3 regions of the Micromonospora violae genome follow, and region 1 is predicted to be linked to each of the others. Evidence: predicted binding sites of a transcription regulator. Region 1 holds the regulator's gene; each other region holds the start of a gene.

What was found. The regulator HrcA, encoded in region 1, represses chaperone genes, less so after heat shock. The targets are predictions, from matches to a motif close to GGTTNGCACNCTCNNNNNGAGNGTGCNAACC.
Region 2: groES (co-chaperone GroES) is a predicted target of HrcA. The motif match lies at 938-968, and genes of this name have one in related genera.
Region 3: groL (chaperonin GroEL) is a predicted target of HrcA. The motif match lies at 932-962, and genes of this name have one in related genera.

The regions. Positions count from the first base shown of each region.
Region 1 is NZ_SHKK01000001.1:4,233,059-4,235,325, reverse strand. Features, by position in the region: gene EV382_RS18685 (DUF4870 domain-containing protein) at 1-466, opposite strand, end outside; gene hrcA (heat-inducible transcriptional repressor HrcA) at 693-1,715, shown strand; gene dnaJ (molecular chaperone DnaJ) at 1,787-2,267, shown strand, end outside.
Region 2 is NZ_SHKK01000001.1:4,826,467-4,828,733, reverse strand. Features, by position in the region: gene EV382_RS21465 (THUMP-like domain-containing protein) at 1-842, opposite strand, end outside; gene groES (co-chaperone GroES) at 1,102-1,416, shown strand; gene groL (chaperonin GroEL) at 1,487-2,267, shown strand, end outside.
Region 3 is NZ_SHKK01000001.1:5,163,445-5,165,711, reverse strand. Features, by position in the region: gene EV382_RS23135 (hypothetical protein) at 1-884, shown strand, start outside; gene groL (chaperonin GroEL) at 1,157-2,267, shown strand, end outside.

The sequences.
Region 1 (2,267 bases):
ACCAGAGGATCTGGAAGTTCAGCGCGGCGAGGGCGTGCGCCCGGACGGTCGGCGACTGCTGGCCGCGGGCCAGGTAGGCGACGAGCGGGGCGACGAAGCCCAGCGGGCCGAAGCTGATCAGTGCGCCGGCGGCGCCGCCGAAGTGCGCGACCAGCGCCCAGGTCTTGTCGTCGTTGTTGGCGTAGCCGCCGCCGGGGCCGCCGTAGGCCCCACCGGGCGGGTAGCCGCCGGGCGGGGGGTAGCCACCGGGCGGGGGATAACCGCCTGCCGGAGGGTAGCCACCTGACGGCGGTTGGTCACCGGTGGGCGGCGGATAGCCACCGGGCGGGGGATAGCCGGCCGGGCCGGGTGCCCCGGACAGTGGTGCGGTGGGCGGCTCGGTCGATGGGGACGGGCCCGGGGAGGTGGGCTCCGGCGGGTAGTTGCCGGGGTCGCCCGAGCCGGGAGGGCGAGGAGGTTCAGTCATGGTTGTCACGGTAGGGGCCCGGGGCAACGCCGCACCAGAGCGACACCGCCGGGCCGTGGGGGGCCGATCAGCCCAGCGGGGTGGCGCGGGCCGCACCGACGGGTGGCCGTTGATCATCGCGTCGGCGGGCCCGCCGACGTAGACTGGCACTCGCTACAGTCGAGTGCCAGGACGGCTCGACCGGCCCAGGGTGCCGGCGGCCGACGTGCGACAGGAGGTGCGGAGGATGGGTCTCGACGACCGGAAACTCGCCGTGCTCCGCGCCATCGTCGAAGACTACGTCTCCACCCAGGAGCCGGTCGGCAGCAAGGCGCTGGTCGAGCGGCACCAGCTCGGGGTCTCCCCGGCCACGGTCCGCAACGACATGGCCGTGTTGGAGGAGGAGGGCTACATCCGGCAGCCGCACACCAGTGCCGGCCGGGTGCCCACCGACCGTGGTTACCGCCTCTTCGTCGACCGGTTGTCCCGGGTCAAGCCGCTCAGCCCGGCCGAGCGTCGGGCCATCGAGCGCTTCCTGGTCGGCGCGGTCGACCTCGACGACGTGGTGCACCGCACAGTGCGGCTGCTCGCCCAGCTGACCCGGCAGGTCGCCGTCGTGCAGTACCCGTCGCTGGCCCGCTCCTCGGTCCGTCACCTGGAGCTGGTGCCGATCTCCACCACCCGGCTGATGCTCGTCATGATCGCCGACACCGGGCGGGTGGAGCAGCGGCTGGTGGAGCTGCCCGGCCCGGTGCCCGCCGACGACGTCACCGACCTGCGTCGGCTGGTCAACGAGAAGCTGGCCGGGGCCCGGCTGTCCGACACACCGCCACTGGTGCAGGCGCTGGTCGAGGAGGCACCGGCCCAGCTGCGGCCGATGATGACGATGCTCTCCACGGTGCTCCTGGAGACGCTCGTCGAGCGGCACGAGGAACGCATCGCGCTGGCCGGCACCGCGAACCTCACCCGGGGTGGCCTGCTCGACTTCCAGGGTTCCCTGCGGCCGATCCTCGAAGCGCTGGAGGAGGAGGTCGTGCTCCTCAAGCTCATCGGCGAGACCGAGCCGAGCACGACCCGGGTGCTGATCGGCGACGAGAACGAGTTCGACAACCTGCGGGCCGCCTCGGTGGTCAGCACCGGCTACGGTCCGGGCGCGACGATCGTCGGTGGTCTGGGGGTGCTGGGGCCCACCCGGATGGACTACCCCGGCAACATCGCCACGGTGCGCGCCGTGGCACGCTACGTGGGCGAGTTGCTGGCCCAGAACTGACCAGTCAGGGCCGACGGCCGGCGGCTGCCGGATCGGCGCAACGCGAGACGAACATGAGGACACGGAACGCAGTGGCCAGGGACTACTACGGCATTCTCGGTGTGAGCCGGGAAGCCTCCGATGACGAGATCAAGCGCGCCTACCGCAAGCTGGCACGCCAGTTCCACCCGGACGTCAATCCGGACCCGGAGGCTCAGGAGAAGTTCAAGGACATCAACGCCGCGTACGAGGTCCTCTCGGACGATCGCAAGCGGCAGATCGTCGACCTGGGTGGCGACCCGCTCGCCCCGGGTGGCGGCGGCGCCGGAGGCCCGGGCGGTCCTGGCGGCGCCGGCCCGTTCGTCGGTTTCCAGGACATCATGGACGCGTTCTTCGGCGGCGCCGGCGGTGGCGCCCGTGGCCCACGGCCGCGTACCCGGCCGGGCGCCGACGCGATCCTGCGGCTCGAACTCGACCTGCACGAGACCGCGTTCGGCGTCGAGGCGCCGATCACCGTCGACACCGCGGTGCTCTGCACCACCTGCTCCGGGGCCGGCACGGCCGCCGGCACGC
Region 2 (2,267 bases), 590 kb from region 1:
GGGTCCGGGTCGTACAGGTAGCGGCGCGGCGGCCCGACCGGCGCCTCGGCGGCACCCGAGCCGGTGAGCTGGTGGATCCCGGTGCGGAACACGCTGGCCCGGCGGGGCACCTCCGCCAGCGCGCCGCACCAGAGCGCCGCCTCGACCAGGTCGCCGTCCACGCCGACCCACTCCGCTTCCGCGCCGGCCGGGATGAGCGCGTGATCCAGGCCGGGGGCCACCTTCACCACGGTGTGCGGCACCCGCTCGGCCAACCCGGTGACGAAGTCCCACGGTGGCGAGTAGGCGCGCGGGTCGAAGATCCGCCGCCCGGTGCCGGTCGTGCGACGGGCCGGGTCGCAGAAGACCCCGTCGACCCGGGACACGTCGAACCTGGTCGCGTCGCCGCACTCCACCGTGAACAGCTCGGCCAAGCCGGCCGCCTCGGCGTTGGCGGCGGCCATCGCGGCGGTCACCGGGTCGGCCTCCACCCCGTACACCCGGATGCCGGCGCGGGCGGCGGCCAGCGCGTCGGCCCCGAGCCCGCACCCGAGGTCGGCCAGGGTGCGCACTCCGGCCGCGGACAACCTGGCGGCCCGCCGGTCGGCGACCACCCGGCGGGTGGCCTGCTCCAGGCCGGGGCGGGTGAGGAACATCCCGGCGGCGGCCGGACCGAACTTGCCCACCGCCCGGTGGCGCAGCTCGGCCTGGGTGAGGGCCGCCGCGGCCAGCGACGGCGGCACCCCGGCCGCGCGCAACGCCGACGCCGCGGCCAGTGGATCACCGCCGGCCAGCCCGGCCGCCGCCGTGAGCGCGGCCGACCCCTCAGGGGTACGCAGCGCCGCCAGCTGTTCGAGATCCACCTGGCCATTGTCCCGGTCGAGCCCAAAATCCTGCCTGGCGGGGCGCGACGCGCTGGCACTCTCCTTGACGGAGTGCTAGCCACGGAATAACCTGCGATTAGCACTCTCACCCTGAGGGTGCCAGCTTCCGGGTCTCACGACCCGGGTGCGCACGCCAGGCGGACCGGCACCCGCGACGACGGCACCGCCCGGTGGCATGAGGCAGATTGACGCTGGTCAGCCCCGCTGGTCAGCAACGAAACCAGTACCCCAGGAGGGTATGCCCGTGACTACCGCGACCAAGGTTGCGATCAAGCCGCTCGAGGACCGCATCGTGGTCCAGGCGAACGAGGCTGAGACCACCACGGCGTCGGGCATCGTGATCCCCGACACCGCCAAGGAGAAGCCGCAGGAGGGCACCGTCCTCGCTGTGGGCCCGGGGCGCGTCGACGACAACGGCAACCGGGTTCCGGTTGACGTGAAGGTCGGCGACACCGTCCTTTACTCGAAGTACGGCGGCACCGAGGTCAAGTACGCCGGCGAGGAGTACCTGGTGCTCTCCGCCCGCGACGTCCTCGCGGTCATCGAGAAGTAAGCAACCGATCAGTTCCATTGCCCCGGTCCGGCTCGCCGGGCCGGGGCAATGGCGCTTCGAAGGGACATTGATGGCGAAGATCCTGAGCTTCTCGGACGACGCCCGACACCTGCTGGAGCACGGTGTCAACACCCTCGCGGACGCGGTCAAGGTCACCCTCGGCCCGCGCGGGCGCAACGTCGTCCTGGACAAGAAATTCGGTGCGCCGACGATCACCAACGATGGTGTGACCATCGCCAAGGAGATCGAGCTCACCAACCCGTACGAGAACCTTGGCGCGCAGCTGGTCAAGGAGGTGGCGACCAAGACCAACGACGTCGCCGGCGACGGGACCACCACCGCGACCGTGCTGGCCCAGGCGATGGTGCGCGAGGGCCTGCGCAACGTCACCGCCGGGACCAACCCGGCCGGCCTCAAGCGGGGCATCGACGCGGCGGCCGTCAAGGTCTCCGAGGCGCTGCTCGGCCGGGCCGCCGAGGTCACCAGCAAGGAGTCGATCGCCAACGTGGCGACGATCTCCGCGCAGGACTCCACGATCGGCGATCTGATCGCCGAGGCGATGGAGCGGGTCGGCCGCGACGGTGTCATCACCGTCGAGGAAGGCTCGATGCTCACCACCGAACTGGACGTGACCGAGGGTCTCCAGTTCGACAAGGGCTTCATCTCGCCGAACTTCGTCACCGACCTGGAGAGCCAGGAGTCCGTCCTTGAGGACGCGTACGTCCTGGTCACCACCCAGAAGATCTCGGCGATCGAGGAGCTGCTGCCGCTGCTGGAGAAGGTCCTGCAGAACAGCAAGCCCCTGCTGATCATCGCCGAGGACGTGGACGGCCAGGCGCTCTCCACCCTGG
Region 3 (2,267 bases), 930 kb from region 1:
GGCCGCCGTTCGGCTGGTACCCGCCCGGTTACGGGTTCGACCCGAACGACGCGCTGGTCACGCCGCCCGGTGCCGGCCTCGGCGGGTGGTTCAACCGGTGCGGGGGAGCGCTGCGCCGGGGCTGGCGGCAGTTGCTGCCGATCATGCTGCTCACCCAGGTGCTGCCAGCGGCGGTGTTCTCGGTGATCTCGCTCGGGCTGGACCCGACGGCGAAGTGGGCCGTCCAGACCGGGTCGAACCCGAGCCCCGCGCTGCCGGACAACTTCGTCGCCGATCTGCTGAGCCTCCTGGTCCTGCTGGTCGGCGGCAGCCTGGTGATCGGGTTGGTGCAGGCCGTCGGGTGGGCCGCCGGTAGCTGGGTGATCACGCGGCAGGCGGTCGGTCAGCCGGTCAGCCTGGAGTCGGCGCTGCGCTACGGCCTGCGTCGGGCGCTCGGGCTGTGGGGTTGGACGCTGCTGGTCAGCCTGCTGGTCGGCGTTGGCATCTGCTTCTGCGTGCTGCCGGGCATCTACCTGGCCTTCGCGTTGAGCATGGCCGGCCCGGTCTATCTCTTCGAGCGCAACAACCCGATCGGTCGGTCGTTTCGGATGTTCCACGACCGGCTCGGTCTGCTGCTCGGGCGGGTGGCTCTGGTGGTCCTGGCGGTGATCGTCGGCACCCTGATCCCCGGTGGCCTGGAAGGGGTCGTCACCTCCGCGCTCGGAACGGATCCGTTCGCCGCACCGGGCACCGCGGTCGTGGCGGTGGTGGTGATCGGGATCACCGCTCTGCTGGCCCTGCCCGCTCACCTCGCCCAGCTGATCGGCCTGCTGGTGACGTACGCCGAGCAGCGCGCCCATGAGGCGCCGGTGAACGCCGCGGGACTGGCCGCGGAACTCGGCTGAGCGGCGGCATCGTGCTTGCACTCGGCAGGGGAGAGTGCTAAACAAGTCATTGGCACTCGCATACCGTGAGTGCCAATGGTCGGGACGGTGGGGCCAGGTTGCACCGGCGTGGAGACGCCGGGGCAGCACATGGCCGGTCGTCGCGGGCTATCCGGCCCGGCCGAAGGACGTCGTCGTCGCCAGGTGGCGACGTCCCAAGGTGCGTACACCAGGCGGCCCATCCGGGGCACACATCTCGGGTGGCCCGTGAGTGTCCAGGAGGACAACGCCGTATGGCCAAGATGATCGCGTTCGACGAAGAGGCGCGCCGCGGCCTCGAGCGGGGCATGAACCAGCTCGCCGACGCCGTAAAGGTGACCCTCGGCCCCAAGGGCCGCAACGTCGTGCTCGAGAAGAAGTGGGGTGCCCCCACCATCACCAACGATGGTGTGAGCATCGCCAAGGAGATCGAGCTCGAGGACCCGTACGAGAAGATCGGCGCTGAGCTGGTCAAGGAGGTCGCCAAGAAGACCGACGACGTTGCCGGTGACGGCACGACGACGGCGACCGTCCTGGCCCAGGCCCTGGTTCGCGAGGGCCTGCGCAACGTGGCCGCCGGCGCCAACCCGATGGCCCTGAAGCGGGGCATCGAGGCTGCGGTCGCGAGCGTCTCGGAGGAGCTGTCCAAGCTCGCCAAGGACGTCGAGACCAAGGAGCAGATCGCCTCCACCGCCTCCATCTCTGCTGGCGACAGCACCGTCGGCGAGATCATCGCCGAGGCGATGGACAAGGTCGGCAAGGAAGGCGTCATCACCGTCGAGGAGAGCAACACCTTCGGGCTGGAGCTGGAGCTCACCGAGGGTATGCGCTTCGACAAGGGCTACATCTCGGCCTACTTCATGACCGACCCGGAGCGTATGGAGGCCGTCTTCGACGACCCGTACATCCTGATCGCCAACAGCAAGATCTCGTCGGTGAAGGACCTGCTCCCGATCCTGGAGAAGGTCATGCAGTCGGGCAAGCCGCTGCTGATCATCGCCGAGGACCTGGAGGGCGAGGCGCTCGCCACCCTGGTGGTCAACAAGGTCCGTGGCACCTTCAAGTCGGTCGCCGTCAAGGCGCCGGGCTTCGGTGACCGCCGCAAGGCCATGCTGACCGACATCGCCATCCTCGCCGGTGGCCAGGTCATCAGCGAGGAGGTCGGCCTCAAGCTCGACGCCGCCAGCCTCGACATGCTGGGCCGCGCCCGCAAGGTCGTGGTGACCAAGGACGAGACCACCATCGTCGACGGTGCCGGTGACGCCGAGCAGATCCAGGGCCGGGTCAACCAGATCCGGGCCGAGATCGACAAGAGCGACTCCGACTACGACCGGGAGAAGCTGCAGGAGCGGCTGGCCAAGCTGG